Regions from separate parts of the Alkalibacter saccharofermentans DSM 14828 genome, predicted to be linked through region 2. Evidence: riboswitches for the same ligand, from Rfam matches in the RefSeq annotation. Region 2 holds a riboswitch; each other region holds the start of a gene.
What was found. Region 2 has a riboswitch for cyclic di-GMP ahead of BUB93_RS05170 (InlB B-repeat-containing protein). Riboswitches for the same ligand answer to the same signal wherever they lie in the genome.
Positions count from the first base shown of each region.

Region 1: linked by a shared signal. The riboswitch ahead of BUB93_RS10965 (cobalamin B12-binding domain-containing protein) and the one ahead of BUB93_RS05170 (InlB B-repeat-containing protein) in region 2 are both predicted to bind cyclic di-GMP.
Region 3: linked by a shared signal. The riboswitch ahead of BUB93_RS06805 (transglutaminase-like domain-containing protein) and the one ahead of BUB93_RS05170 (InlB B-repeat-containing protein) in region 2 are both predicted to bind cyclic di-GMP.

Region 1 covers NZ_FQTU01000024.1:1,780-12,375, forward strand. Annotated here, with positions in the region: gene BUB93_RS10960 (diguanylate cyclase) at 28-1,785, shown strand; cyclic di-GMP riboswitch class I at 2,235-2,318, shown strand; gene BUB93_RS10965 (cobalamin B12-binding domain-containing protein) at 2,542-3,615, shown strand; gene BUB93_RS10970 (GGDEF domain-containing protein) at 3,643-4,689, shown strand; gene BUB93_RS10975 (hypothetical protein) at 4,712-5,266, shown strand; gene BUB93_RS10980 (ketopantoate reductase family protein) at 6,005-6,961, shown strand; gene BUB93_RS10985 (serine hydrolase domain-containing protein) at 7,168-8,310, shown strand; gene rsgA (ribosome small subunit-dependent GTPase A) at 8,553-9,614, shown strand; partial or broken gene BUB93_RS10995 (hypothetical protein) at 9,925-10,184, shown strand; partial or broken gene BUB93_RS11000 (EAL domain-containing protein) at 10,420-10,596, shown strand, end outside.
Region 2 covers NZ_FQTU01000005.1:133,631-144,226, forward strand. Annotated here, with positions in the region: gene BUB93_RS05165 (heavy metal translocating P-type ATPase) at 1-119, shown strand, start outside; gene BUB93_RS05170 (InlB B-repeat-containing protein) at 168-3,686, opposite strand; cyclic di-GMP riboswitch class I at 3,745-3,828, opposite strand; gene BUB93_RS05175 (GGDEF domain-containing protein) at 3,987-4,889, opposite strand; gene BUB93_RS05180 (nucleoside-diphosphate sugar epimerase/dehydratase) at 5,031-6,920, opposite strand; gene BUB93_RS05185 (hypothetical protein) at 7,033-8,121, opposite strand; gene BUB93_RS05190 (potassium channel family protein) at 8,272-9,276, shown strand; gene BUB93_RS05195 (hypothetical protein) at 9,358-9,552, opposite strand; gene BUB93_RS05200 (cohesin domain-containing protein) at 9,730-10,596, opposite strand, start outside.
Region 3 covers NZ_FQTU01000008.1:45,770-56,365, forward strand. Annotated here, with positions in the region: gene argS (arginine--tRNA ligase) at 1-347, opposite strand, end outside; gene BUB93_RS06785 (YwiB family protein) at 361-789, opposite strand; gene BUB93_RS06790 (D-alanine--D-alanine ligase) at 1,705-2,745, opposite strand; gene BUB93_RS06795 (patatin-like phospholipase family protein) at 2,784-3,557, opposite strand; gene cls (cardiolipin synthase) at 3,579-5,027, opposite strand; gene BUB93_RS06805 (transglutaminase-like domain-containing protein) at 5,167-6,096, opposite strand; cyclic di-GMP riboswitch class I at 6,112-6,198, opposite strand; cyclic di-GMP riboswitch class I at 6,237-6,320, opposite strand; gene BUB93_RS06810 (NAD(P)/FAD-dependent oxidoreductase) at 6,514-7,701, shown strand; gene BUB93_RS06815 (copper-translocating P-type ATPase) at 7,696-9,705, opposite strand; gene BUB93_RS06820 (InlB B-repeat-containing protein) at 9,796-10,596, opposite strand, start outside.

The DNA.
Region 1 (10,596 bases), on a different contig from region 2:
CAATTGAAAAAAGGGGGGTGGTAACTAATGGAAAGAGTACTATTGCTAATTGGTCAGCAAGCAGATCAAAAGATATTGAAAGAATTTCTTTCAAAAAGCTATGAAGTAGTTTTGCCAGATGAAAAGATGCAAAACAATTTTGACTTGCTTATTGCAGACTACCAAACGTTTAATAATTATCGAAAGGATGCCTTAAAATTAAAAAAGGAAGCTAATCCGGTTTTTTTACCGATACTTTTGTTGGTGTCTTCTCATGATAAAAACCGATTACACCAAGATATTTTAAACGAGGTTGATGAATTTATAAGCATGCCTGTAAATTCCTACGAACTTAAATTGCGAATTACCAACCTCCTTCGCAATAGAGCTCTTTCACTTGAATCAGAAACACAGTACTATACTTTGGCCGAAAGTATTCCCGCAGGTATTTGTGTTTTGCAAAATGAGCGCATTGCATATTGTAATCCTGCATTATCAAAAATATTGTCTAAAAGTTCTTCAGATCTTATGGGGGCTTCATTTTTGGATGACATATCTCCTGAGTACAGCTTTCAAATAGAGTCTCTTTTAATTGAAAAGAAGTCTCGTGAGAATATACAAACGCAGTTAAATAACATGGAACTTAAGATAAACACACTTGATGGGGAAAAATGGGTTGAATTGTCCATTTCCAATATTTTATACAGGGGGAGCTCATCCGTTTTAATTGTTATGACAGATGTTACGGAAAGAAAGCTAAGAGACGAAGAAATCAGGTGCTTAAGTTTATATGATAAACTAACAGGTATCTTTAATCGGGCATACATGGAAGATGAATTGAAGCGTTTGAATACCAAACGGCAACTCCCTTTAAGCATAATAATGGCAGATATTAATGGTTTGAAACTAGCAAATGATGCTTATGGCCATGAGGTAGGAGATCAACTATTAATACGCACTGCAAAGATTTTAAAAGAATCGTGTAGACAAGAAGATGTAATTGCCCGTTGGGGTGGTGATGAATTTATCATTCTACTACCTCAAACAAGCAAATATATTGCGGGAAAAATTGCAAGCAGAATAATTGATGAGTGCAGTAATTACTATATAAAAGCAGTACCGGTTAAAATGGCCATAGGAGTAGCAACTAAAATAAATATCCAAAAATCGATTAAACAGCTGCTGATTGATGCAGAAGACAGGATGTACAAAAACAAACTCATGAACAGTAACAGCGTAAGGGAAGATTTAATATCAACACTTCTAGAAGCTTTGAAAGAAAAAAGTGAAGAAACAGAAGAGCATGCAAAAAGAATATCCGAATTATGTTTTAGATTTCAAGAGCCATTAGACCTTACCAATGAGGATATGGATAAATTATCTCTTATTGCCATCATGCATGATATAGGAAAGATATCTGTATCGGAGGATATATTGAAAAAACCGGACAAATTAACTTTTGATGAATGGGAAGAAATCAGAAAGCACCCCGAAACAGGGTACCGAATTGCTTGCGCCTCGGTAAGCTTAGCGCATATTGCTCAAGAGATTCTATCCCATCACGAGCGTTGGGACGGTAAGGGTTATCCATTTGGGATTAAAGGCGGAGATATTCCAATACTTGCCAGAATAATTGCAATCGTCGATGCATTTGATGTGATGACTAATGGCAGAGTTTACAAACCTTCGATTACCAAACAAAAAGCCCTGAAAGAAATAAAAAATAATGCAGGGACTCAATTTGATCCCGATCTCGTTCAAATCTTTCTAGAGATAATGGAATATGATAAAAAAATAGGCTACTGACCAATTGGCATTCTGGGCAGAAGCACGTTTCCTTGCTCTCAATGAAAAATATTTGTGTCAGGATTGAATTTTTTCTCGTAAAGTGTTATTATGACCATACGTTTTGGGGCACCACTTTACGATTTCAATCTTGCCGGAAAGGTCGTTTAGTGGTGCTTTTTCTGTCACCTCAGTACCCGTTGATATCAGGTGTTATATCATCATCTATGGCAAGATAAGCGATTAAATTCACCACGGCACAGACAAAAGTTACGAGCAAAGCATGATCAGATCAAGTGGGTATTAACAATTCGCTTGAAACACGAACACGCGTTATTGGGAGTATTACTACATACTTGAAGCAAACTTGCTATAAGGAGTTTGTCAAAGTAAATAATGTGTTGTAATTAAAGTTGAATGAGGGGATAATAAGGATATAGTTGGGTACTGTACCTATTATTGAAACCTTCAAATGATAATAGCAAACTTATCGTAAGGTAAGGACGCAAAGCTAAAGGGTCTTTTGTGAAAACAAGAGATAGCCAGTTACCAAAGGAAGGTTTTTTGGGGGTTTTGATAGGAGCGCATAAGAAGGATAAAGTTTTTTTTGTCCTGCAAAGTGCTGTAGGGAAGTTAAAAATTATTGACTTAAAGTCGAGGATAAGACTCTAAAACTACCTACATGTGTAGGTGGTTTTAAAATGTTATTAATCTTTGATAATGCTAGAGTCAACACAGTTATTAATAATCAAGCTATTAATTAAAGGAGATGTGTCCATGAGTTTATTAGTGAATTATACAGATCAACGCTACGTGGAAATTGCCCAAAAGGTTTTTCAGGAACAATTTAAGCGTGACCCGAAACTTGAAAAGGAATTAGATGAGAGAAGAAAACGATTGATGTATGAAGATGTGGTGTATAACATCAGTTTTTTAATGACTGCAGTTCATTTCAGCGACGGGAAAATTTTTGAGGGATATGCTATATGGATTTATGAGCTGCTTTGTAATTTGATGAAGGACTTGGATCGTGATCGAATAATGGAGCACATGAATGATCATTACTTAATTCTATCTGAAATTTTAAACAGCTATCCCGATGGACTGCTTTCTGAAGATGAATTGAAAAAAGCAACCGACTATTTGAAAACTGCAATGGAAGTGACCACAAATGCAGTAACGGAAATCAGTTTATCTTCAAAGTTTCAGGAAGGGAAGCATTCTGAACTTCGAATAGCCTACCTGGAGGCCTTAATAAAGAGTCAAACAAGAGAAGCACATGATGTAATTAATGAAGCCAAGAAGCAAGGACTGTCCTTAATGGATATATACGAAGAGATCCTTGCAAAAGTAATGGTAGAAACAGGAGATCTTTGGCATAAAAACATTATTACTATAGATAAAGAGCACTATATTACTTCCGTTACTCAATCCGTGCTGTCGGGTTTTTATGATGAGATATTCAGTAAGCCGAGGAAAAACAAACGGATCGTTTCCTGCGCCGTGGGAAGTGAGCTGCATGAAATGGGTGCAAGAATGCTTTCCGACATGTTTGAATATCAAGGTTGGGACAGTTATTATCTAGGGGCGGCTCTTCCGGAAGCATCAATCTTAGAAGCGATTAAAGAACATCAACCTGATATTGTTGCTTTATCCGTGACCATGCCTCTTTACTTACCCACCTGTGAAAATATTGTGAAAGCTGTAAAAGAGAAATATCCGAGTGTAAAGATTGCCGTAGGGGGGCAAGCTTTTAAAAACACGGAAAAACTGTGGGAAATGTGGAACGTTGATTACTACTCCGCTACCGCCGATGTTTTTGTGAATTGGGCAGAAAAAACATATTGTTGAAAGTGGATTTTAGAAAGGAGGTTAGGGATGGATCAGTATGATATTTCCTTCTTCTTACAAGGGGATCGAAACTTGAACCTGTTAACTAAATATTGGTATGATCCCGTCTTTCTTATTTCCCCTCATCAAAGGAATTTAAAAGATATTTTTGAACCTAAGGACCGGGAACGGATTACAGAACTTGGAAACAAAGCCTACGATGAAGAAGGCAGCTTTATCTGTGATGATGGATTTCAAATTATTAGTCCAACGGTCACCATATCTCTATGTATGATGGTTAAAAATGAAAGAGTATTTGTTTTAGGGATGAATATCAGTCTTATGAGTAATGAGCAATCCAATTGTCGAGCTAAGGATGTAATCCATCGATTTATGGGGCTGATTATAAGCACGGATCGGGATCTGATGACCAATAATATGGAAATTGTTCGAAGCCAATTTGAAGAAATTCAAAAGTTGAATAATCAGCTTCAAAACATAAAACGGCAGTTGGAAAAGAGCAATGCCCAACTCCACCGGCTAAATTTAGACTTAAACAATCGCCTAGTAAAGGATGAACTTACCGGCCTTGTCAGCAGGTATCAATACCGAGAGGAAATTGAGATGGCAATCGCAAATGATCCCCAGAAATTTGGAATCTTTACATTTTTGGATCTCGACCGATTTAAACAGATAAATGATACCTTTGGACATCGGGCGGGTGACGAATATTTAAAGGAATTTGCCCGACGGTTGAAAGGCCTTCCCTTTGAGAACTTCATTGCCATAAGAATTTCGGGGGATGAATTCGGTCTTTATATCCATGGATATAAAGACGTCGGGGAAGCGGAGTGCCGGAAAATTTGGGAGAATATTCAAATCCATGTATTAGATACGCCTATCACAATAGATTCTCAAGAGCTAAAGATGCTTTGCAGTGGAGGGATGGCGGTTTATGGCCTTCATACCAAAAACTTTTTTGACCTGATCGAATATGCGGATTTTGCAATGTATGAAGCGAAAAATTCGAAGACAGATCTATTCAAAGTGTTTAATAAAGATCGTTACATGAAAAGAAATATCATGATACGTTAAGAAAAATAAAGGAGATGATTCAATGAGTTTAAGTAGACGTAAAAATCAATCCGATCTCAGTGATCAAATTAATGTCCTTACAAGGTCTGCTTTCGCCCTTGCGCTGTCTGTGGTTAGCCTTCTGCTTTTTAGAGGGTCAATCAGCATTGTTTCCACTTTTATCATTCCGGTAGTGATCGTACTTTTTTCAAAAAGGAATGAATTATTATCTTTTACATATATAGCCATAAGCCTTCTTATGGTGACAGTGTTGTTTTTTCAAACTCAAATTATTTTTGTCATCGGATACTTGCTGCTTTCCGTTCTGCTAAAGCATTTTTTGATGGATTCAGCCGTGAAGGTGAAGATTTCATTCTCAGGGATTTTGAAGTATCTTATTGCTGTGATTGTAATTTTGTTTATCGGTATTCAGCTAACCCAGATAATTTTTTTGATCCCTTTACACGATATGATGTTGAGGTTGTCAAATAATCTTCCTTATCGATACTTTGGTATTCTTCTGGTGGAAGGAATAATCATTACACTGGTTAATCTTTTGCTTCTGAAAGCAATTACTTCGAGATTGAAGTTGGAATAATAACCCCCAGTCAGACAGATCTAACGGAAATAATTAAATTATATAAAAGGGGACACTTCAAAACTAATAATCAGTAAAGACATTATGGGTGTGTAATAGCACTCGTTTTTTCCAGCAGTATGATTAATTAATTAATCGGTTAGTTTATCAGTAGATAAAAACGTAAATAATTAACTAAACTAATCCACCCGCATTGAAGACTAAAAATTATGATAGATGTTTTGGTACTGGGGGATAGACGTGATCAGATTATATCCCTTGTTGCATAGGTTAGCTGCTTGGATTGGACTGATGTTGTTATGTAAGCTCGCTTATCGCGCCTTACAAAACATGGTAGACTCTTTACGGAGCTTTATATGGGCTGTGCGTGGCAAAGAGATAGCTCCTTTAGTGGATTTGTTTAAATCACGAATACGTATTCTTGGTGTTATTACATAACAATAACTATTGATGGTCATTTGCACAATTCATTAGGTTAATCTTCATTAAGCTCTGAGCTAAACGACACCTGATAACAAGCACATTGAGAAAAATAGGACTTTGAACTTCTATGTGAAATGGAAACCCGTACACAGATTTTCTCCAAGATCATCAAACAGTATAAGCAAATTATGGAAAGTTTGAATAAAAGACCTCGTGCTTAGTTACAATTTTACCGAGAATTTAAGCTGATAGGGTTGAGGAGATTTTGTAACTGGGTTAAGATTAAATTAGAACACATAAGGAGTTGATCAGGAAATGAAGCAGATGAAATTTTTGTTTTTCGGCGCGGGTGTTCTAGGCAGTCTATATGCAGCCAAGTTGCGTGAGGCGGGAATGGATGTAACGCTTGTAGCCCGTGGCTCCAGGTATGAGGATCTGAAAAAGCATGGTGTCGTACTGGAAGATTTTAAGACAAAAGAGCAAACATCTACCAAGGTACGTCTGGTTGACCATGTGCCCGAGGACGAGTACTTTGATGTATGTGTGGTATTAATACAAAAAACACAGCTTCATGATGCACTTCCGGCGCTTTCGTCAAATCCGCATATACCGTCATTTCTGTTTATGCACAATGACGCGGAAGGTCCGCAGTCCATGATTGACGCTTTGGGGGGTGAGCGGGTTTTGTTGGGGCATGTCAACGCTGGTGGTGAGCGCGACGGGCATGTTGTCCGCTTTATAGTTGCAGAAAAGATGACAATGGGTGAACTTGACGGGGAAGTAAGCGAGCGTCTACAGCAAATAGCCGGTGCTTTTAAAGCGGCAGGATTTCCGGTAGTGTTTAGTAAAAATATGGATTCGTGGAAACGTTATCATGTGGCAATCGCATTATCACTTACCGGCTCTATTTATATGGCTGGATTATGCAATTATCGTCTGGCGCGTAACAAGGAAGCAATTAGGAAATGCTGGCACGGTATGCGGGAAGCATTCCAGGTTTTACGAACCCTGGGTTATCCTATTGAACCGCCTAAGCTGCGTTGGAGCATTAATTTTCCCGACTTTATCATGGTTCCCCTGTTGCAGCGTGTGTTAGGTTCGGAGCTTTTCGATATCGGTGGTGTGCGTCATGCTAGGAATGCCCGCGACGAGATGATGCACTTGAGGAAAGAATTTAAAAAGCTTAAGGAAAAAGCTGGAATCATAACTCCCGTGTTAGATGAAGTGGAAAAGTATATTGATCCTGATGTTCCACCGGCAATTACAGATTAATGTGAATAGTTCAGCATTACATGTGTTAGTGTCAATAAGATGATAACACAGTTTAATAAAATACATTAAAATTTCTAGATTTATATGATGCCTAAAATTTTAAAAACAATATTGCCCTAGCAAGGCAAGCTAAAGTAATGGATTAAATAGGTTTTGATAATAGTTAGATAAAGCAGTTCGTCAAATCTGACAGAGATATATATTGTATGGTTGAATCAATTATAGTCGGGCATATTTTTCATGTGAAAAGAGGAATGCTTGTGAAAAAAAAGGGCAAAAAAATACTGCATATCTTAATTGTAGTTATTTTGGCTATCGTGTTAATAGTCTATGGTTTTGTAATCTATGGAAATTATCAAATGAGCAAAATTCCAGGACTGTCATTTGAAGATTGCTTGAATTATACGATGAAAGGTAATGATAATGCCATCATTACAGTGGGGATTATTAAGGATGGGCAAGCAACCTATACGGTTTATGGTAAGGATACAATTGTGATGCCCCAAGTGGAACATACTTATGAAATTGGTTCACTGACCAAAACATTTACGGCAACGCTCATCAAAAGGGCAATAATTGAAGGGAAAATCAACTTAGACGATACAATTGATAAACATCTTGAGATGCCTGTAGGCAACACATACCCAACGATAGAGCAGTTGCTTACGCACACATCCGGTTATAAATCACATTATTTTGAATTGCCGATGATAGGCAATTTCTTCGGCAGAAGAAATGATTTCTACGGAATAACCGATGATATGCTGTTGAAAAGTTTGTCAAAGGTGTCTGTGACTAATGAAACGGCAAAATTTAACTATTCAAATTTTGGTTATGCGACGCTTGGGCTTGTTCTTGAAGCAGTTTACGACAGAGATTATTTAGCCCTGGTTAATGTATTTGCATCGGAGGAGCTAGGGCTTGAAAATACGCACATATCCGATAGACAAGGCGATTTGAAACAGTATTGGGACTGGAATGCCAACGACGTCTATCTTTCCGCTGGCGGACTGACATCGACAATTTCAGACATGCTCGATTACGCTCAACTTCAGCTTGCGGGTAAAGATATCTTTGCAAGTTGCCACGATTCTCTTGCTGTTATAAATTCATCAACCAAAGCCTACAGCGCCATGGGTATTAATATGGATGAAATCGGCGCTGGATGGATCATTGACAGAGAAAACGACATCATCTGGCACAACGGCGGAACGGGAGATTATAACTGTTATCTAGGTTTTTGTCCAAAGACTGAAACGGCAGTTGTTATTCTATCCAATCTAGCACCTAATTACAGAATCCCTGCAACAGTTATGGGTGTGAAGTTATTAAAACAATATCTTGAGTAATGATCTGTTTGCTAACTTCCAGTTTTTTTAGTAAGATTATGAGCGTTATATGAATCAGTCAAAATCCAACTTGTCAAAAAACAAAAATATTTAAAGGATTAAAATTTATTGTAAAAGGAGAATTGTTTTATGAATGAAAATAAAAAATGTGCGTTGGAGATAGCAATGGTGAAGGAGGGGTTGAAAATATAAGAATCAAAACCTCCTTCCTGTTCAAAGCTAATTTGATAGGAGGTATAACATTGAAGTTATTAAAATCGTATGGTTTAACAGACCGATATATAAATGAATCTAGCTTCTACGAAGGTTTAAGACTAGCTCGTGTGATTGCTCAACATAAAGGATCGTATAAAGTAATAACGGTTGATGGAGAGCAGCAGGCTCAAATATCCGGAAAGCTAAGGCATGAAACAACAGAGCTTTATAAGTTCCCTGCAGTTGGAGACTATGTGATGGTATCTTATGAAAAAATAGAAGATACGGCTATCATCCATTACATATTGAGCCGTAAAAGTGTATTTTTGCGTACGGCAGTAGGCATAAAAAAACAGGCCCAGATAGTAGCATCTAATATTGATATCGTATTTATTTGCATGTCTCTAAATAGTAATTACAATTTAAATCGTTTGGAGCGGTATCTGTCTATTGCTTGGGATAGCGGCGCCACGCCTGTAATAGTATTGACAAAATCTGATCTTTGCGAAAATTTGACACAAGTAATTCGAGAGGTAGAGCAGGTTTCCTTCTATGCAGACATAATTACTACGTCTATGTTTGAGGATAACATTGATAAGTTTAAACCCTACATGAAAGAAGGAATAACTGCAGCTTTTATTGGTTCTTCTGGCGTGGGAAAATCAACGCTTATAAATCAAATGCTAGGCAAAACAATGCTTGAAACAAAAGAAGTCGGCAAAAGCGACAAAGGCAAGCACACGACCACAGGGCGGGAGATGTTTCCAAGTCTGCTTGGCGGAGTTGTGATTGATACGCCGGGAATGAGAGAGTTAGGCATTCAAAGCGCAGACCTGTCAAAGTCTTTTGCGGATATAGAAAGGCTTGCTCAGGATTGCAAATTTAACGATTGCTCACATAAAAATGAACCAGGCTGTGCTATCCAAAAAGCATTGTCCGAAGGCACAATTGATCATAGGAGACTCAATAGCTATACCAAGCTAAAGAATGAGGCCTCTTATGAGGGCTTAAATAGCAAGCAGATTGAAAACCAAAAGATAGAGCGTATGTTTAAAGAATTTGGCGGCATGAAAAATGCGCGGAAGTTGGTGAAGGGGCGAAAAAATTGATATCAATAACATAAACGACTAATAGGCAGTAAAGACATTACGGGTGTGTCATAGCACCCGTATTTCTCAGTGCTATGATTAATTATTAATCCATGTGTTTAGTAGAAGAGAATTTGATTAATATGTCAACGCCACGAATAATTTACCTATATGGAGGGTTGGAAAACCTTGATTGCTTTACAGCTGATTACTGGGGAATATTAGCCATTATTGCCGGAAACATATTTGTATTTCTGGGTAAGAATGATAAAGGTGATAAGATCATTAAAAGTCATTCATTTTAAATATAGATTCAAGGAGGAGATATTCAATGATTTATTCACATGAAGTCGAAAATATGTGCAGTGTTGCAAAAGGCCCTAAGCATGGCCCCGCAGCAATCCCTGAGGAGGGGAAATGGGTAAAGGCTAAGGTGGATTGCCGATTGGTGCAGGCTTGGAAGACCTTGGCAAGGGGATGAGATCACAGGTTGCTACCATGTATGGCACAAAAGTTAAAGGTACCCGCTACTTGGAAATGGCAGAGGGATATGTCACCAGCATGGGGCTGGATGAAAACAGCACCTTTATTTCAGAGGATAGCTGGCTGTTTATAGCACGGATGAAAGAAGAAGTTTATCAGAGTAAACAGAAAGTTGTAATTAAAGTTGAATGATGGGATAATAAGGATATAGTTTAAAACTGTTAATGCAGGGGGAAAAATATTAATCGATTTTTACACCAAGAAATAGGGTTTCATTGTTTTGATGTATACGAAGAGACTATAAATTTCTGAAGGTGAAAAAGATGTAGAGAGGAGAAAAATTATGATGAGATCATTAATCAAACGAGCGAATGAAAACAAACAGGCTAGTTTACTTAAGATCATATTTATAATGGTTCTTATTCTAGTTGCGGTGTATTTTGTACATTTAACAGGTGGTACAAAAAAGGTCTACGTACACTTACTGTATGTTCCTATAATACTATCCTCACTTTTCTGG
Region 2 (10,596 bases):
TATTCATACCCGTCGCCATGCTGGGCTTGCTTCATCCCATGCTTGGTGCATCTGCTATGGCATTGAGTTCCTTAAACGTAGTATACAATTCTTTGAGGCTGAAAAAAGCACAGATTTAAAATAAAAAAGCAGGAAGGATTTTCATCCCTCCTGCTTTTTTATCTTCGTCAATTAGACTTTTTAAGCTGTTCTAAAACATCTGCAAATGCTTTCTTTCTTTTGATGTTCCACTCAACCTTGGCGTCCTTGTTGACTACTGTTTTAAATACATTTTCGTGTCTTCCTTTTTCAAATTCTACCGGCGGCTCTTCTCCTCTTAGGATATTTCCAGCCAGTACATTGATTTCGGAATCTTCTTTATCAAACTTGACGTTCTTTATTTTTCTGTTGTTGTAACCCCAAGTTACAGTGTATGTTCCATCACCGTTGGGTTTTACGCCTTCTAGTATCGGTATTACCCTGTTTCTCCAAAGTAGGAAGAACAAGAATGGCAACAATAGAAGCAGTAACCACCACAGGTTCATTCCGGAGTCTGCTGCTGCCTGTGGAATTTCTTCTTGGTCAATTACAACTATGTCTTCCAGTTCCTCTGAAGCTTCAGGTATTACTTCATCATCCAAAACTACTTCTGCATCTATAACACCAGGAGCAGCAGGTGTAGCAGGTGCTGCAGTGGCTGGCGCGATTGTTGCCACAGGGGCTGGAGCTGTATCTGACGTTTCTGGATCTGCTGGTGTTTCAGGCTCCGGTGCAGCCGGTACAGATGCAAGGGTATAGTCTACGCTGATTGCTGAGTTTTCTGTGATGTCAAAAGGAAGATCCCTGTCCACTTCGTATATATAACCGTCTATATCTTCTATTCCTAGATTCTCTGCAGTAACCGTATCTCCATAGTTGAATGTTACAGTTCTTACAGTAGTAGTTCCTCCTATGCTCTCAGTTATTGTGACAACTACTATCTGAGCTTCATAAACTGCTGTCAGAGTCAAGTTGCCTGTGATATTGTCAAATGTTCCGTCCCATCCGGTAAATGTATATCCATCATTTGCGACCACTCCCGGATCGCTTGCTCCTGACCCATGGGATATCACTTGTGTTGCCAGCCCTTCATTTTCAAGAGCTCCGTTTTCTCCTGGATCAAATGTTACTGTATATTCGTTTAAGCTATACTGAGCGGTAATTGTCATCTCTCCTGTGATATTGTCAAAGGATCCGTCCCATCCGGTAAATGTATATCCTTCATTTGCAACGACTCCCGGATCGCTCGCTCCTGATCCATGGGATATCAATTGTGTTGCCAGCTCTTCATTTTCAAGAGCTCCGTTTTCTCCTGGATCAAATGTTACTGTATATTCGTTTAAGCTATACTGAGCGGTAATTGTCATCTCTCCTGTGATATTGTCAAAGGATCCGTCCCATCCGGTAAATGTATATCCTTCATTTGCAACGACTCCCGGATCGCTTGCTCCTGACCCATGGGATATCACTTGTGTTGCCAGCCCTTCATTTTCAAGAGCTCCGTTTTCTCCCGGATCAAATGTTACTGTATACTCGTTCAGCGTATATCTTGCGGTAAGTGTTATATCCTCTGCGGCTACTCTATCTGTTTCAAAGTCCCACGGAGCTTCTCCGTTGTACCATCCGTCAAAAGTATAACCTGTTTTAACGGGGTCTGCCGGTTCTGAAACCAGACTGCCAAAATCGAGTGCTTGATCAACAGGCTCCGGTGTGCCTCCATCTGCATCAAAGCTTACTGTATAGCTATTTGTTGAGTAAGCTGCTACAAAGACAGTGGCCTCAGTTATGTTAGTCAAATCATTTGGTGTAAATCCGTTGTCGCTTAAAGGTTGTATCATCTGTACCGACTGCAATTTTGTCCAACCCAGGAAAGTATAGCCTTGGTGGGCTGTTATTCCAGGATCTTGAGCGGTACCCTCATATGGCACCATCTGACTGGCAATCCCCAAATTTATTATGGTGCCATTGTCCCCCGGCAAGAAAGTAACCGGAATCAAATCTCTATCATAATAAAGCTTAAGCACCAAGCTTCCATCAGCTGCGATTGTCCCGCTTTCCACAGTTCCGTCAATTTCGGAGTTGAAGGTAAACCCTGTGTATGCTTTGGAATCAGCTTGTGCATTTTCCCCTGTAGTCCCTGTTAGATCTTCAGTTTCATGTAAGGTGAATCCTTCTCCGTCCAAATCTGCCAAGTAATGTTCAACGGTGTAACCCGTATCTGTTCCGGAACTCCATTTTGCTGTAAGCGTAATATTTCCGGCTGGTACCGTGTCAGTTTCAAAGTCCCATGCATCTTCTCCATTGTACCATCCATCAAAGCTATATCCTGCTTTTACGGGATTCGTCGGTTCTGAAACTAGGCTTCCGAATTTTAGCATTTGATCATCAGGCTCCGGCGCGCCTCCACTAGCATCAAAATCTATTGTGTATTGATTTCTGTTGTAGTAAAGTCTTAAAACCAAGCTGCCATCTGCTGTTATCGTACCGCTTAAGACGCTCCCTGGTGCTGACCCGTCGTGGATAAATCCCGTGTAGGCCTTCGCTGTAGCATTTGCGGTTTCACCGGTCGTTCCTGTGAGATTTTCAGTTTCCCGAAGCTCAAACCCACCGTCTAAGTCTTCAATGTAGTGTTCTACCTTGTATCCAGTATCTGTTGAGCTGCTCCACTTAGCAGTTAATGTTATATTTTCTGCAGGTACCCTGTCAGTTTCAAAGTTCCATGCATCTTCTCCGTTGTACCATCCATCAAAGCTATATCCTGTTTTAGCAGGATCTGACGGTTCTGAAACCAGACTCCCAAAATCAAGTGTTTGGTCATCAGGCTCTGGTGCGCCTCCATCTACATCAAAGCTTACCGTGTATTGATTTTTATCAAATTGGGCTGTAAATGTCTTGTCGCTTGTGATGTTCCCCAAATCAGATGGGCTCCACTCCCCGTTGAAAGCGTGTCCAACGGGTGCTATCACCTCGTTGTCATCAGGTGTCACGGCGGTTCCTCCGTGATTTACCATCTGGGTGATGGTTTCTCTGTCATCGGTAAAGGACCCTAATCCCGGATCAAATGTAACGGTATGCTGCTTAATGCTGTACTGGGCTGTAACCGTCATGTCCATTTGTACATTAGAAAAATCTTTGTCCCAGCCGCTAAAGACGTATCCTTCATTGGGTATGATACCCGGGTCGTCTGCAGCTTGTCCCTCTGCTACCTCTTGAATCTGCATATTAGTCGCTTCAATCTGACCGTGGTCTCCCGGGTCGAATGTCACCGTATATGTCGTGACATTCCCTTGTTGAAACTTGATTCTAACCGCAGTATCTTCAGTGATTATAAACTCATATGGATCTTCATAGATGAACTTGTCATTGCCTCTTGCCCAAGGAAAATTCCACTGCTTGAATACATTCCCTTCTTTTGGCGCTGACTTGATCACGATGTTATCTCCTGCGTTGAATGTTATTACGCTCCCATGAGTGTACAACGTACCATTTACAATGATATCTCCTGCACTATTATTGAGAACGTCCAGTTTAACTGTTTCAGCTGCAGCAACTACCACACCTCCGCTGTCATTCTTTCCCGCCGTCCCGACACTTGCTGGCATCATTGTCATCATCATCATGACTACCATAAGCATGGACAGTGTTCTTGTAAATCTTGTTCTTTTCATATTGCATCCCCCTCTCATTTATAAAATGAGTAAATAAAAAAGCTGCCAAAATAAAATATTTGGCAGCCGAACCGTCATAGCAATTTGCCTTAGACTTCACGCTTTGTGTCCTTGACTTTCGTCAAGTTTACCTTTTTCAATAAATTTACTGAATTTAATTAAATTTATTATATTTTAGCCCGAACCGTTTGTCAACGCTAAAATTCTTAATGTATTCGTATATGTTTAGTTTATTTATACACTAATTAGCGCATTTAAAACATCTTTTTTAGCATTTTCGCTTCTAATTGATAACTTGTTTCAATTAACCTTGTCCTTGCCTTCGTTTTTTGCATCCATTAGCCTTCTGTCAGCACAATCTATTACCTCTAGGTACTCCATATCAGAGCTTGGTTCCACCGTGCATACCCCAAAGCTCGCCGTTACGAAAAAGCTTTCCCCCTCTGATACGAACTCTTTTTCTGAAAGGGTTCTTCTTATCCTTTCCGCAATTACCCCGGCCTTGTCTCCATCGCTGTCCGGCAGGCAGATTAGAAATTCCTCTCCGCCGTACCTTGCTGCCCAGTCAAAATCCTTTCGTATGGATCGGGTAATTATATCTGCAAAGGCTTTTATCACCTCGTCCCCTACAGTATGTCCGTACGTGTCGTTGACTTCCTTGAAATCGTCGATATCTGTTATCACAACCGAAAGCCTTGCACCATCTTTCTTTGCTTTTTCCAGTGCTTTAGGCATGTTCATATCTATATATCTTCTGTTGAAAAGATCGGTAAGACCATCCCTTACCACCATGTTTTGAAGGCTCTCGGCTATGTTTTTCATTTGAGTCCTGCTCTTTCCGTTGATCTGACCTTCGATAGTGATCGTGTTTGTAATATCCTTTATCATCTCAAGAACCAGCTTCTTGTTCTTGATTTGGACAGGAAGAGCGGTAACCAAATATACGCTTGATTGCGTATACTTTATCTTAACGGAGGTGTCTTCATTCTTAAAGGCTCTCATAGAAACGCAGTCAGGACACATCTTGGAATCACCCCAAAAACCATAACAGCTTCCCTCTTCTTCGATGATCTGGTCGTTTAGGCAGTATATGATTTTTTTGTTCTCAGGATCTATCAACCTGATGTTGTCGTATAACTTGTCGAAAAAATCATACCTATCTACTAGGCTTAAAAATTCTTCCAACTTTTTATTTTCGGTCAATCCTTACCCTCCGTTCCTAAACACCTCTAAATCCGCCGCAGCTACGTCACACTTATTATATTTAATTTTAAGTTCACTTACAAGCTGTTTTTTAGCGTGTTTTTAGCATTAAAAATCCGGCACACAATGTGCCGGATAATATCAATTTCCTATTTTCATATTTTCATTTTTCTGAGCATCAGCCTTTACGTTTTCCTCTTCATACACCTTGTAAGTCTTAACGATCCTCCCCATGATATGCTTTAAATTGGCATTTGGAGTTCTTATTCCTTCATCTAGGGTATTTATGTGCTTTAGGATTTTTTCGTAATCGGTAAAAATCGGCTTGCCCACAAAAATCTTCTCGTGTACCGTTTTGCTAACGCCCTCTTCGTCCAGCAGAAGTTCCTCGTAGAGCTTCTCCCCCGGCCTTAATCCGGTGATTTTTATTGCTATGTCCACGTCAGGCTCGAATCCCGAAAGCCTTATGAGGTCTTTTGCAAGGTCTATTATCTTGACGGGCTCTCCCATATCGAGAATAAAAATCTCACCGCCCTTTGCCATTGCCCCTGCCTGCAAGACAAGCTGAGTGGCTTCCGGTATGCTCATGAAATATCTTATTATATCCTCGTGAGTAAGGGTCACCGGTCCTCCTTGGGCAATCTGCTTTTTAAACAGAGGAATTACGCTTCCGTTGCTGCCAAGGACATTTCCAAACCTGACCGCCGCAAATTCCGTCTTGCTTTCTTTGTCAATTGATTGGACTATCATCTCACAAAGTCTTTTAGTGGCTCCCATTATGTTTGTAGGGTTTACTGCCTTGTCGGTGGAAATGAGTACAAATTTTGAAACGCCAAACTTGTCTGCCATCTGAGCGACGTTTAAGGTTCCAAATACGTTGTTTTTGACAGCTTCTTTGGGATTGCTCTCCATCAGCGGAACGTGCTTGTGGGCCGCTGCATGGAATATTACATCCGGCCTATGGGTACCTATGATTTCTTCCATCCTGTCTCTATCTCTTACAGAAGCTATTATTACCTTTAAATTCAAGCCTTCATACTTTCTGTTAAGCTCGTTTTGCAGATCGTAGACGCTATTTTCATAAATCTCCACGAGTATCAGCTCGGAAGGCTGAAAATGCAGGATTTGACGGCACAGCTCCGATCCTATTGATCCTCCGGCACCTGTAACCATCACGGTCTTGTATTTTATGAAATTTCGAATCTCATTGGTATCAAGCTTTATCTGCTCTCTGCCCAGAAGATCCTCTATCTGTACGTCCCTGACTTGACTGATCTTGACCTTCCCTCCGATTATCTCATAAATACCAGGAAGGATCTTAAGCTTCGCCTTGGTCTTTTTGCATTTGGCAACGATATCTTGTATCTGGGCCTTGCCTGCTGAAGGTATGGCTATTATTATTTCATCTATTCCGTATTTCTTTGCGATTTTAGGCACTTCTTCAGTAGTGCCTGCTACCGGCGCGCCGCCGATTCTTAGACCAACCTTGGTGGAATCATCATCTACAAAGACGACTATCTTGCTGTTTAATGCGCTATGGTTGTTGATTTCCTTAACCAGCATTGCCCCTGCATCTCCAGCGCCGATTATCATAACACGCTTTTTCATTCCCCAGCCTTTGTATTTATTAAGCTTGGCTGGAAGAGCTCTATAGCCTACCCGCACTCCACCTATAAGGAATATATCGAGTATGGCCGCTATAACATAGACGCTTCTCGGAAATATCACGTTGTTTATATCTCCGGCTAAATAAGCAAATGACATTACCAATAGGTTTGCAAAGAAAATGGTAAACATTATTTGAACAAGTTCCGAAATACTGGCGTATTTCCAAAGGCTATGATACATCTTCCCTACTACAAAAACCATGAGTTTTATAAAAACAAAAAACAAAATGTTCTGTCTGAGGCTTTCAATGTAAATAGCGGGTATTGCGTTGTCAAACCTCAGTGCCAAAGCGGCGTAAAAGGAAATGCTTATTAAAAATGCGTCCATCCACACAAGTATAAGCATTTTCAGTTGTCTGGTCATATATGCATCACTCCAAAAATCTTTCGAATAAGTACTGACTTCTTTGATATGAAAATATTCCCTTATAATAATACCATCTAAAGAAAGATATGTAAATAACTTTACACACGAATCAGGCTTTTCTTCTCAGCACTGCCCAACTTATGCCAAGCAGCACACAGACAGATGCCAATATAAAAAATGCGTTCCTTACTCTATCGTCCTCCATTAAAACTGACAAGCCTTTGACCTCATCAGTAAAAACTGCTTCATTTCCGTTGACATTCACCCTTTGCAGAGTTCTCTCCTGTAAATCATAAAGATAATAGCCTATATCACCACCAGAGGCTACTGCCTTTACAATATAAAAATCTCTTGTCCCATCGGTACTGACCAAAACTTCAACGGAAGCATCCAACTCAACAAAGTCCATTTTTTCAAACCCTTCAACTTCGATATCTATGGGCAGGATTATATGGCTATGATCCGTTTGGAGACTGACATAAGGGTAAAAGGCGCCATCATCTTGATCGTAAAGATAAAATGCCGATTCCATTTTTTCATTCATGATATACATGATTATGATGTCTTTTGTTTTGTTTTCTGCCGCTGCCACCTTGTGTGACTTGTACTTGAAACCTGATTTTTCAAAGCCTTCCGGCAATGCCACCCCCGATATGTCTCTTAGTATATAATAGTCCTCGTCTCCGATAGTTATTTTTACAGGGTCTTCCTCCGGGTCTACTTTTGGAGCTTCCTCTATGGTTTCTTCCACCGGGTTCTTAACCGATATATTTATGCCTGCAGATGGGTTTCCCAGAGATATCCCCGTCTCCCCACCGATTATTTCGCTTTGATCCACTGAAAACCTTCCGGTTCCAGTAGCCTTTGCCACAAATGAAAGCTCGTAGACAACAGTCTTTGCTCCTCCTGTGTTAAAGTCGGATATTCCCCCCTTGCCATCGGATATCATAATGGCATTTCCGCCACCTGTGTCGTACTCCATTATCCGGGCATCATAAGATAATCCAGCGATTACCGTGCCGATTGATTCACCTGAGGATTCGACTGAAATAATCACGCTGAAAACATCCCCTTTTTCGATTTGCCGGGGATGTGTGGTGATTTTTATGCTTGCCTCCTGAGCTGAAACGGAACCTGAGATTATTAAAAGAACCAAAGAAACAACAAGTACGTTCTTAAAGATTTTTATTGGATTCATTCACATGTGCCTTCTGTTATTATTTACATCTAATTAATGATATAAAACATACGGTGGAATGTCAAACAAATAGCTGATATAATTTAGGGGAGGGAGTATTAAAAACTATTACAACCTATATCTCAGCAAAAACCGCAAGGGGATGATTTCATGGAAAGCCATCGTAAATTTTTAGTAATAATCATTACTTTTTCTATAATCATTGTAGTAGCCGTTATCGGTTATATGCAGCTTTTAAACGTTGGATTCATAGACGCCTTATACATGACTGCAATAACCATATCGACGGTAGGATATGGAGAGGTTGGTGAAATGGTAGCTCCAGCCAAAATTTTTACTATTTTTATTATATTTTCTGGTTTAGGCGTTGCTGGTTACGGATTTACCAGTCTTGTAGCATTATTTTTCGAAGGCGAACTTAAAGATGCTTGGAGGAGGAGAAAAATGGAGAATAAAATAGCTGAGCTCAAAAACCACTACATTATATGCGGTGCCGGAGAAATAGGCCACACGGTCATAAAACAGTTTCGCGAAAACGATCTGCCTTTTGTGGTTATCGAAAAAAATCATCGCCGTGCTAGTGAACTCAGACACGAAGGAGTTCTGACTATAGTCGGAGATGCAACCAGCGAAGACGTTTTGGAATCAGCGCACATAAAGAAATCCAAAGGAGTAATCTCTACTCTATCAAACGATGCGGACAACGTTTTCACAGTTCTTACAGCCAGGCAAATGAATGATGATGTTTATATAGTCTCAAAAGCAATCGATAGAAACGCACATAATAAGCTTAAAAAAGCAGGCGCAAACAATACCATTTCCCCAAATGAAATTGGCGGAAGAAGAATGGCAGCTCTTGTAATCAGACCTTCGGTAATGTCTTTTTTAGATGTCATAACCCAAGCCGGAGATGTAACCTTGGATTTAGAGGAAGTCAAGATATGTACAAATTCAGATTTTGTTGGAAAATCTCTAATGGAGGCAAAAATCCCTGAACAAACCGGCCTCATTGTCCTTGCCATAAAAAGGAAAGGCGATACAAAATTAAAATTCAACCCTAGCTCCAATGAAATTTTACAAGATGGCGATACCATGGTAGTACTCGGCCAGGAAGACCAGGTAGTTCAACTCAGAGGCATGGCATGTGAAATATAATCCGGCACATACTATTGCTAAACTTTGTTAGGTCCGGTTTCCATGCCGGACCCTGTGCTATGCAACTAATATATCGCCCTTTTACAACACAAAATCCTCAAGAGGCAAGTACTGATCTTCTATATGAACAAAATACCCACCATGCTCGCCCCAAAATATCTGCGACTCTTCGAACATCTGTGACAGGTTATACTTGTCGATTTCATTTTCTAAAATAATTGTCCCTGTTTCATCTTCGTAGTAGATTTTGATATCTTCAGCTTTTTTCATTTTCACGATAATCCCCCCTTAAATTTTGTTTGTACTATTTGTATACCCCTATAATTTTTATTTAATTCTTTTTTCCATTTTGTCATCAATATATTTATCCATAATGCTGCACAGCACACGCACAAGGCTCCCACATTGTGGGAGCCCAGCTTTACTTATATATTATATCTTTTAACTTTCAGTTTAGAACTTGCCACCTTTGCCTAATTTGACTAGTCCCGCAGTCAACCCTGCTGTTACAAGACCGAGACCGCCGAATATGGTCGCAAGAAGTGGGTCTGAGAAAATCTTTTCGAATACGCTCAAAGGTTCCGGTTCGATCAAAACCTCTACCTCAACGACCCTGTCGGTGAAACGTTGCATCGTTCCCTCTAGCTTGTCGTAGGTATAAAACCCTTTTTCCCCTTCTTCATTCATAACGTACAATAAAACAAAATCTTCGCTTTTGCCGGATTCCATAACCCAGGCATCCACCTTGTTGCCGTCTACTTCAAATTCTGATTCGATATAGCCCTGGGGAATTTCTTCAGCATCATTTAACTTCAAAATCGTGTAGCTTGATCTTGCATTTAAATTTACACGAGGATAGAATTCCTGCTTATCCACGTCAAATACGTAAAACACTCCCTTTTCACCTTTCTCATCGGTGAAATACGCCAAAGTCAAATCCGTGTCTTCATTCTTAGAAACCGCGACTTCGATCTCATCCTCACCATAAGCTGCCTTTCCCTTTTCAAAGCCTTCAGGCAACTTGATCTTTGCAAGCTCCGGCCACAGATACTTTGTATCTTCGCCTATCTTTACTTCGACAGCCTTTTCCATCGGATCCGGCTCGGGCTCTGGAGCAGGTGTTGGCTCTGGCTTGGGAGCCGGCGTATTGCTGCTTGAGCTGGTATTTGACGAGCTGCTAGAGCCTGATGAACTACCAGAAGATGACCCTGATGAACCACTGCTAGGTGAGCTGGCAGCTGGCTTGACAATCGATATATTAACACTTCTAGAAGATAGCGTCTCATCTGCTGCCATAGTACTTACTTTAATATTATTGAC
Region 3 (10,596 bases), on a different contig from region 2:
TTTGATAATTTCTTAATGTCGTTCAGTATAGAATATATCCAGTCCGGGTTCAACGTGAAATTAATGAACCCCGGCCCTGCGATTTCTACCTTTGCCACGTCCGTGTTTGACTTCTCAAAATTTTTGACGATCTCTTCGGCAATAAACCTTGGAGACTTTTTAGTCAGCTTCGGCAACTGCATGGCAATATTAGTAGAAAAATCTCCAAACTGCTTCTCCCTGGGAGTTTCTAAAAGTATCTCAGGAAGCTCATCCAGAGTGAATGATCCGTTTTCTATTGATTTATCGATGCTGTTTTTTACTTCTTCTATAATTTGATCTTTAACTTTGTTTAACGTATAGGTCAAAACAATAACCTCCTTAATGTTTTACGTGTATGTTCAGCTCGTTGTCCGATGACATCAAGCCTTGAATTTCTACGTTGTAGTTAATATGAATATCTGTAGGCATGTCTTCGTTGTCGTAGTCTACATCCAGCTTATGAGTGTAGACGCTCATAGTCATATCCCCGTATGGCGTAGCATATGTATTGAAGTTCTTTCTGCCTTTTTCAAAAATCATATGGGAGTTTGTCGATCCCAATCTTATGATTGACATCTTTCCCTTGTCTATCTGAAGCGTAGTCGTGGTTCCCTCTAAACCAGATACCTCTGTTTCATCATATATTATATAGTCACTTGTTGACTTTCTATACATTTCGCCTTCGGTGACGAGCTCAATTACGTCTTCTTTGCCTTCTGAGTGCTTAGTTCGACCGGTAATTGATATCCATATCTTCTTTTTATTCATCAAAATACCCTTTCCTTTTTAGACTGATGTTAATTTTATCATTTTTAGCATGACCGCACAAGTACAAAAGAAAACAAAAGAAAACAAAAGAATACCCAAGCACTTTGAGGCGTCAAGCTTGCTTGTAAGCCAAAGTACTTGGGTATTCTTTGAAGGCAGTGACACTTTTGAAGTGTTGCTGCCGTTAAATATGTTTACGCAGTAAACGTCTTTGAGTTTTCGTTAGAACCTGCGTTGCATGCGCCACCCCTTAACGAAGGCTTGAACAAAGCGAAAGCCTGAGTGTTGTTTTGGTGACTCTAGTACCAGTTAAACGGTTGTTTGGCTGTCGGTAAGCTGTCGTCAAACAGTCGTAAATGCTTTTGTTTTTCCTATCGTTTAACTATCGCTCAGCCATTGTTCCACCATGTTTAACATTCATCCTGCACCTGCTTTGCTAATTTAAGTATTTCCTGAGATTCCTAAAAGGCATCAGGTCTGCGGCAGGGCACAGAGACCCTACCCTACAATTGCAAGATATATTACTTATGTGACATTTGGTCCGGCATGGTTACGGGTGACTCTAGTACCAGTTAAACGGTTGTTTGGCTGTCGGTAAGCTGTCGTCAAACAGTCGTAAATGCTTTTGTTTTTCCTATCGTTTAACTATCGCTCAGCCATTGTTCCACCATGTTTAACATTCATCCTGCACCTGCTTTGCTAATTTAAGTATTTCCTGAGATTCCTAAAAGGCATCAGGTCTGCGGCAGGGCACAGAGACCCTACCCTACAATTGCAAGATATATTACTTATGTGGCATTTGGTCCGGCATGCGCGGAGCATATATTGTTCTAATCAACTTCCACTTTCCTACTTTCCGCTTTCCAACTTTCTTCTTGTTCCTTTTGGCAAATTATTGCTCTGGAAGCTGTTTTTTTAGAGATTCTTCTCAAATGCCAAATCTATCAGCTTCACTATCAAGTCATGATAACTTATTCCCGTATGCTCCCAAAGCTTGGGGTACATGCTGATGTTAGTAAAACCCGGCATGGTATTTATCTCATTTATAAATATTTCATCCGTATCCTTTTCTACGAAGAAATCTACTCTCGACAATCCATTTCCATCTATGGCCATATACGCTTCTATAGCATAGTTCCTGATTTTTTCGGTAATCTCCTCTGATAAATCAGCAGGTATTATTAAAACAGACTTCCCGTCATCTAAATATTTAGATTGGTAATCATAAAACTCTTTTGAAGGAACTATCTCGCCTAAAACCGATGCTGCGGGGTCGTCATTTCCTAAAACGGCGCATTCGATTTCCCTACAGTTTATATTGGCTTCAACTATGATCTTTTTATCGTATTGAAAAGCTTCTTTGATCCCTTCGATTAACTCCTGCTTGTCATGTGCCTTTGAAATTCCAACACTGGAACCCATATTCGCAGGCTTTACAAAGCAAGGATATCCGATTTCACTTTGAATTTCATCGATTATTTGGTCTGAATCCTTAGCCCAAAAACACTCCTTAACAGACAAAAAGTTCCCCTGAGGAAGCCCTGCATCTTTAAATATTTTTTTGCACATGACCTTGTCCATCCCTACTGCTGAAGCAAGGACGCCGCAGCCAACATAGGGTTTTCCCATAAGCTCCAATAAGCCTTGAACGGTGCCGTCTTCTCCATTCGGACCGTGGAGCACCGGGAAGAACACGTCTATCTCGTCTATTAAATCATCGTGAAATACTGAAAAATCCTTAATCAGATTTTCTTCGTCAAGGATCCATGATCCGTCCTTTATTTTTTCCTTGATTCCTTCGTATATGTACCAGTTACCTTCCTTGTCGATTCCTATGGTGGTAAGATCGTATTTTTCCTTGTCCATCGCCTCTATAACATTTGATGCAGACATCAAAGATACGTCATGCTCCTTGGATTTGCCTCCGAAAATTATACCTACTTTTATTTTTGACACAGTTTCTCCTCCATTTTAGACCATTTGTTTGCTAACCATTATAACACAGAGAGTGTTTTCATTGCATCAATATAGCCGGTTTCCATATTTGATAAAATTCTATCATTTGAAAAGTCCATTGTTTTCCCCAAATTCTTGGATGGAATTATTCTTACTACGTTTAAGTTTTTTTCATCCACAGGGAATCGATCTTCCCTATCATTGAGCTTAACCACCAATAAATCCTTGTAGCCCTTCTTCACCAGCATATTCATGGGAAGGTTATTGTAAAAACCTCCGTCGAGATATCTCTTTCCACAAATCTTCTCTTCCTTAAAAAATGGCAAAAAGCTGGTAGCCAGCAAAAAATCTTTCATTTTTCCTTTTGGTATGTCCTCTTTGAAAAGCTCAATACCTTCATCGGCTTCCAAGTCAATTGTAACCAATCCAAAATCTTTTCCACTTGTCCTTATGGCCGACTCGTTAACACATTCATCTAAAATTTCTTTGAACGGGTCAATATTAAACCCCTCGATACCGAAAACATACTTCATCTCTTGTCTGTAACAGAGGATATCATCCGTTATGAATTCGTGGTCCATTACCCTGTCGATTATTTCTGCAGATTCAGCTATTATTCTTTTAGGTTCCATGGTTTCCCAAAGACTTTTCGCCCTATCAAAATCTCCTTGAACCATCATAGCCCCGTTTAGAGCACCCACTGACGCTCCTACGACTCCTTGAAATGAAATCTTTAGCTCCTCAATAGCCTTCCAAACGCCGATTTGGTATGCTCCCTTTGCTCCTCCCCCTTCAAGCACTATGCCGAGCATTATAAAATACCTCCTTGCAATCTATAGAATAGGTGAAAACAACCTGGAAATCGATTCTTTAATCTTTATGATTATAGATCTTTTTTCATATCTGCTTTCGTTTAATCTTACCGATTTTTTCATATCTTCTATAAAAACTTCCTTCATATGATAAGAAAAATCGTGATCGTATATAAAAGCATTTACCTCAAAATTCAGAGAAAAGCTTCTTATATCAAAATTGCATGTCCCTACGGAAGAAATCTGATCGTCTACAACTACGGTTTTTGCGTGCAAAAATCCGTTGTTGTAAATATATATCTTTGCTCCGTACTTTAACAATTCTCCTACGTATGAAAAAGTAGCCCAATATACGAATATATGGTCTGGCTTGTCCGGAATCATAATTCTGACATCAACCCCTGATTTGGCCGCAATTTTCACAGCTTCCAGTATGCTCTGATCCGGCACGAAATACGGCGTCTGAATGTAGATATACGACTTTGCGGTATTGATCATTTTCAAGTAGCCTTGCTTTATCTGCTCGTTGGCATCGTCCGGACCTGAAGAAACTATTTGTACGCCTACCCGTCCCGCACGAGGAATCTCCGGCATATATTCGTAAGTTATCATTATCTCATCGCTGCTTGAAGCCCGCCAATCCATGATAAATCTAAGCTGGAGCTCATAAACGGCCGCTCCTTCAATTAGCAGGTGCGAATCCCTCCAATAGCCTTTTTTCTTGTCCAAGCCTAGATATTCATCCCCTACATTGAATCCTCCAATATAGCCTATGTTGCCGTCGATTACAACTATTTTTCTATGGTTTCGATAATTAGCCTTTAAATTTATTAGCTTTATTTTTGATGGAAAGAACCTAGCCACCTTTACTCCCGCCGCAAGCAGGTCATCCATATCTTTTTTATTTAGAAAAAACCCCCCCATATCGTCGAAGAGAAGCCTTACTTCCACTCCATCCTTTGCTTTGTTTTTAAGAATCTCCATGATTTCAGTTGCCAAAATTCCGCTTTTGAATATGAAGTATTGGAAGTGTATGTGATGCTTTGCTTTCTTCATATCCTCCATCAGCGCATCAAACTTTACTTTCCCGTCTGTAAAGAGCTTTAATTTATTGTTGTTGGTATAAAGGGCATTGCTAAGATTTTGATGAAAATAGACGAGATCTTTATATCTCTCCCTTGATTTTTCCTCAAAATATATCTTATCTTCAGCCATATCCTTCTTTTGCCTCTGAATCAAGCTATTGGTGAGAGCTTTCTCCTCTGTATTTAACTTGAATATCTTTCTTCTAGCCAGATTCTGAGAAAAAAATAAATAGAACACAAACCCCGCTGCAGGAATCATCCATAAAAGAAGCAGCCATGCATAAGTGCTCTGCGGATTTTTTCTTTCGAGAAATATTATCGTAAAAGTCAGTATTATGTTTATAATCAGCACTAAAGAAAGACCGTAACTGGTAGCCATCAGCATATGTAGATTCCTCCAAGTATCATATAGTTGACATATTAGTTAATTGTATCATAAATAACGCTGACCAGACCTTTAAAAAAAAATCCGGCAGAGTGCCGGATTTTTTTTGGGGATTCATCAAGAAACTTATTTATCAAATTTAATAGAAATTAACTGCTGAATATTCATCCTGACTCTTGACTATTTGCACTTCTCTGCCATTTCTTAATAGCTGTGCATCATAAGTGGCATCGACGACGTACCAATCTCCGTCCAAAAGGACCTCGTTCCAAGCATGGTATACCTCAGGCTGAAAGTCTCCATAACCTTTGACCAATTTCGATGGTATTCCTACGCTTCGAAGCATGGAAGCCATCAATGCGGAATAATCATAGCATATGCCGCCTCTTTCTTCTAGCGTAACCCTGTTGTCAGGTATGTAGGAATAATCAAGTCCGTCAATTTTATCGTAATCGTAGTCTATGTTTCTTACTATATATTCATATATTGCTTTGAATTTTTGTGAGTCTGTCTCAAGTCCTTCCGTAAGCTCTTTTGCAATAACCGAACTTTCATCATTTTTGCTCCAATTTACTGTTTGTATAGAGTTTAAATATACTAAATTGCCGTCTGTTAAATTTACATTTGCTTCGTAAGTGCCAAGGACTCTGTATTTGTTGTCTGTAGTATTTTCCAAAACCGATACCTTGTAGTCTCCGTTGCCAAATTGCAGAGGAAACAATTCGTAATTACCTATATCAACATAGTTGTAGTGCACTTGCTCTTCGCCTTTTTCCACCACTATTTTTATCTTTTTATCCAATCCGTAATTGAATTTGATTCCTATGACTCCTTGTTCCAACAGGCTTTCATTAACTTCGATGCTGCCTGATGAGGTTTCGAAATTTTTCACGTCAAGATTTTCAAGAGCAGTTTCCAATTCATTATAAGCGATATTCTGAGATGAGCTCAAGGGTATAAGCTCGTCGTTTATCAAACTGTCTTGATCTTTTGAAAATACGTTGCCAGTTGCTGCTCCTGCAGCAATTATTGCAAATATTAAAACAGCGGCTATGCTGAGCTTTTTCATAAACAAAACTCTCCTTTCGGCAACCGGCTGCCTTCCTTGAATTCAAGGTTAAGGCCCTTGGCTTTGCGTCCCAGTTTTTCAACTGGTTTGCCATTATCGATGAAAAGTCCATCGGTTTAATACAATAAAAAAACTTCCCCTTCGGTAACCGGCTATCTTCCTTTAAAAAGGTAAGACCCTTGGCTTTGCGTCCCAGCCTTTCGACTGGTTTGCCTTTATCGCTGAAAAGCATACACTTCTAGCAAGTAAATCTATCTACAGTACAATTCTACCACAAAAAAACCACAAACACAAGCAACCCGGCCTTTAAATATGATAAAATTGTACTAAAATTCGAACAACTGCTCCTTTTGATTTGTTTAAATCTGACCACAGAAGGATAAAAATAAGGTAACTTTAATTCAAGGGGGAAATATAATGAATATAGTAATAGTAGGAAACGGAGCAGCCGGGCTTTCTGCCGCCGAAGAGATAAGAAAGCATGATCCGTCTGCAACAATAACAATGGTAACAGAGGAGTCATACTACACTTATTACAGAACAAGGCTTTCACACTATCTGTCAAAAGATTTTTCAATTGATGAAATTTACATACATCCGGAAAATTGGTACAGAGACAACAAAATAGACATAATCCTCGAAACCAAGGTGAAAAAAATAAATACAAATGAAAAGACCGTCATCATCTCAGAAGATAAGAGCCTGCCTTACGACAAGCTGCTTCTGGCAAATGGGGCATCCAGCTTCGTACCACCTGTTGAAGGCTCAGACAGCAAGGGAGTTTTTTCACTTAGAGACATGGATGACGTAAAAAGCATTCAAAAATTTTCGAAAACCGCGAAAAAGGCTACAGTAGTAGGAGGAGGACTTTTAGGTCTAGAAGCTGCAAACGCATTAAAAGAATTAGGTCTTGATGTAACCGTTGTGGAGTTTGCCCCCAGGCTTCTGCCAAGGCAGATGGACGAAGAGGCTTCTAATGTGGTTAAAAAAATCGTGGAGGATCAAGGCATATCATTGTACTTAAACGCCCAGGTTGAAAAAATAGAGGGCAATCCGGTAACCGGATGCATTCTAAAGGGCGGCGATAAGGTCGACGCAGATCTTGTGCTCTTTTCTACAGGAGTACGGTCCAACATAAGCCTTGCCAAGGATGCTGAAATAGCAACAGACAAGGCGATAATAGTCAACGAGTACATGGAAACCAGCGCAAAAGACATCTACGCAGCAGGAGATGTTGCAGAATTCAATCAAATGTCTTTTAATATCTGGCCTATTGCCATAGAACAAGGTAAAATGGCAGGCCGGAACATGATTGGCAAAGAAGAATCTTATGAAGCCATCACACCTTCAAACATGCTTACGATTTTAAACGTGAAGGCATTTTCACTTGGAGACATCGAAGGCAAGACTGAAGGTTTGAACTGCTTGCGAGATAGAAACGACACTAAATTCAAAAAATTGTTTTTCAAAGATGGCAAGCTAGCCGGAGCTATACTCATAAATGACATCGCAATGGCAGGCAAGCTCAAGAAAAAGATGGGCGAGGATTACTCCCATCTTCTAAAAGAAGATATTTCGGATAAGGAAAAAATAGAAAAATTATAACTTGATCAGCTTGGCATTAACGGCTACTATAATTGTACTTAAGGACATCAGCACAGCACCTAAAGCCGGAGATATGACAATTCCTGCGGAATAGAGAACGCCTGCGGCCAAAGGAATTGCAATTACGTTGTATCCTGTGGCCCACATCAGGTTTTGAATCATTTTTCTATATGTCAGCTTGCCTAAAACAATGAGTACCGTCACATCCAACGGATTGCTATTGACTAAAATTATATCGGCAGTTTCGGCCGCTACATCAGTCCCAGAGCCAATAGCAATCCCCACATCAGCTTGAGCAAGTGCCGGAGCATCGTTTATTCCATCACCTGTCATGGCCACATACCTGCCTTTGTTTTGAAGCTCTTTGATTTTTTCTAGTTTCTCTTCAGGTAAAACCTCCGCAAAGTATCCATCTAAATTTAATTTTTCAGATACTTGAGCAGCAGTTTTTTTATTATCCCCTGTGAGCATCCAGCAGCCTATCCCCATGCTTTTCAGTTTCTCCACAGCTTCCATTGATTCGGGCCGGATTTTATCGGAGAGCCCAAATGCAGCTAACAGATTTTTTTCTTTTAACAGAAAAACATTAGTTGAAATATCAAAATCGGGCATATCACCGGGTATGTTTATGTTGTTTTCCCGCAAAAATCCCGGACTTGCCATGAAATACTTTTCTCCATCTATATAACCTTCTACCCCTTTTCCCTTTATAGCTTTAAACTCATTTATATCAAACATCTCCATGCCAATCGATTTAGCATGTGCAACTATTCCGTCGGCTATGGGATGCTCGGAGTTTTTTTCCAAGGATGCGGCAATTTGAACCGCCTTGTTTTTATCCATGTTGTCCCCAAATACCTCAATATGATTCACTCCAAATTTTCCTTCCGTCAAAGTTCCTGTCTTGTCAAACACAACCGTGTCTATTTTCCTAGAATTTTCAAAGGCGGTCCTATTTTTTATCAGAAGCCCATTTTCTGCTGAAATAGCAGTCGTATTCGCCGTGACCAAAGGTATGGCTAGTCCTAGAGCATGTGGACATGTGATTACCATAACTGTCGCCATTCTGGCTATGGCAAATGTGAATTCGGCTCCCGCCAACAACCAAGCACTTAGAGTGATTGCTCCTGAAGACAACGCTATTATTGTAAGCCATAGCGCGGCCTTGTCAGCCATGTTTTGAGTTTTTGACTTGGATTCTTGAGCCTGACGGACCAATTGGACTACCTTTGACAGATAAGAATCTTCTCCTACTTTTTTAACTGATATTTCCAAGGACCCTTCAGAATTGACCGATCCACCTATTACATCATCACCCTCCCCTTTCTCAACCGGTTTTGATTCGCCTGTCAGCATCGACTCGTTGACGTAGCCTGTTCCTTTTACTATTTCCCCATCGGCAGGTATCTTTTCACCAGGTTTGACCAGTATCGTATCATTTACATTCAGCTTGTCGACGCTTATATCCATGACTTTTCCCTCCGATAGGAGATGCGCTTCATCAGGCATCAGCTGTGCCAGCTTATCCATTGCCCTTGATGCTCCCTGCACCGACCTCATCTCGATCCAGTGACCCAACAGCATGATATCTATCAATGTGGCCAGTTCCCAGAAAAAATCATTTCCTTCGATTAGAAATACAGTTGCCGAGCTGTAGAAATAGGCTACGGAGATTGCCATGGCAATGAGCGTCATCATTCCTGGGCTTCTTTCTTTTATTTCATCCACGAATCCTATCAAAAAAGGCCAACCTCCGTATAAATAGATAAAACTGGACAATGCAAACAAAATGTATTTGCTGCCTGCAAACTCCATCTCCCATCCCAGCCAATCTTGAATCATAGGAGATAATGCGAGAATCGGCACTGTCACGATAATGGAAATATAGAACCTCCTTTTAAAATCTGTTATCATCATTTCGTGATGATCCTTATGACCGTGTCCTGACATCTTTTGATTTCCATTATTATCATTATGGCCCATATGTGATTTATGCTCATCCAAAATAATCCCCTCCTGTCATAATTAATACCATAAAACACTGCCTGATAAACAAAAACGATGCCAGTTATCTTCCGGCATCGCTTTTGTTTATTATCTGTTGTAAAGAAAATAACTAAACGCTTCTTTTTCCGATCCGTCATGTTCTCCGGGATTTAAGAAATTTCTGATATGAAGAACCTTGTTGTCGTAGTATGGAGCTTGATTGTCGCAAATATATGCATACTCGTAATTGCCTTCTTCCACCCACCCCATAAAGGTATAGACGTGGGTAGGCCTTCCATCCTTATTGCCGGCAGCATCAGTAGTAAAGCACAGGTCACCTTTTCTCAACCTGGTGTAGTCCCGCTCCTTTTTCCAACCATTTTCATATAGATACGGAAGGAGATAGTCGATATTTCTCATGGACGTCCTTACAGGCACTCCTACCCTTCTCATGGCTTCCGATGTGAAATATACGCAGGCATTGGAAAGATGCCCTCCATTTAATCTGATTGTAGCATTGTTTACGCTTGTCCTATTGGAGGATGATGAGAGATAGCTCCCTAGCGCATCCCCTACTCTTCCATATCCCTTGACTGAAGTATAGCCGCTGTATACGTCTTTGCCACCTACTGTTCTGTAGGATCTGACTCTATAGTAGTTTCCCTTGTTCCACGTTCCATTTGGGTCTACGTAACTTGTTGATGTAGTTTTGGTCAATAGGGTAAAGTTTCCTGATGGGCTGTCAGATCTATAGATTTCATAACCCGTTGCTCCTACGGATCGATTCCAGCTTACCCTCATCCTAGCTGGCTCGTGGCGACTGGCAGCAAAGCCTCCCGGAACCATCAGCTCTGCCTTGGCAGAGGCTGATTTTGAGTGCTCGCTTTGAGCGCTTATATCCCCTTCACT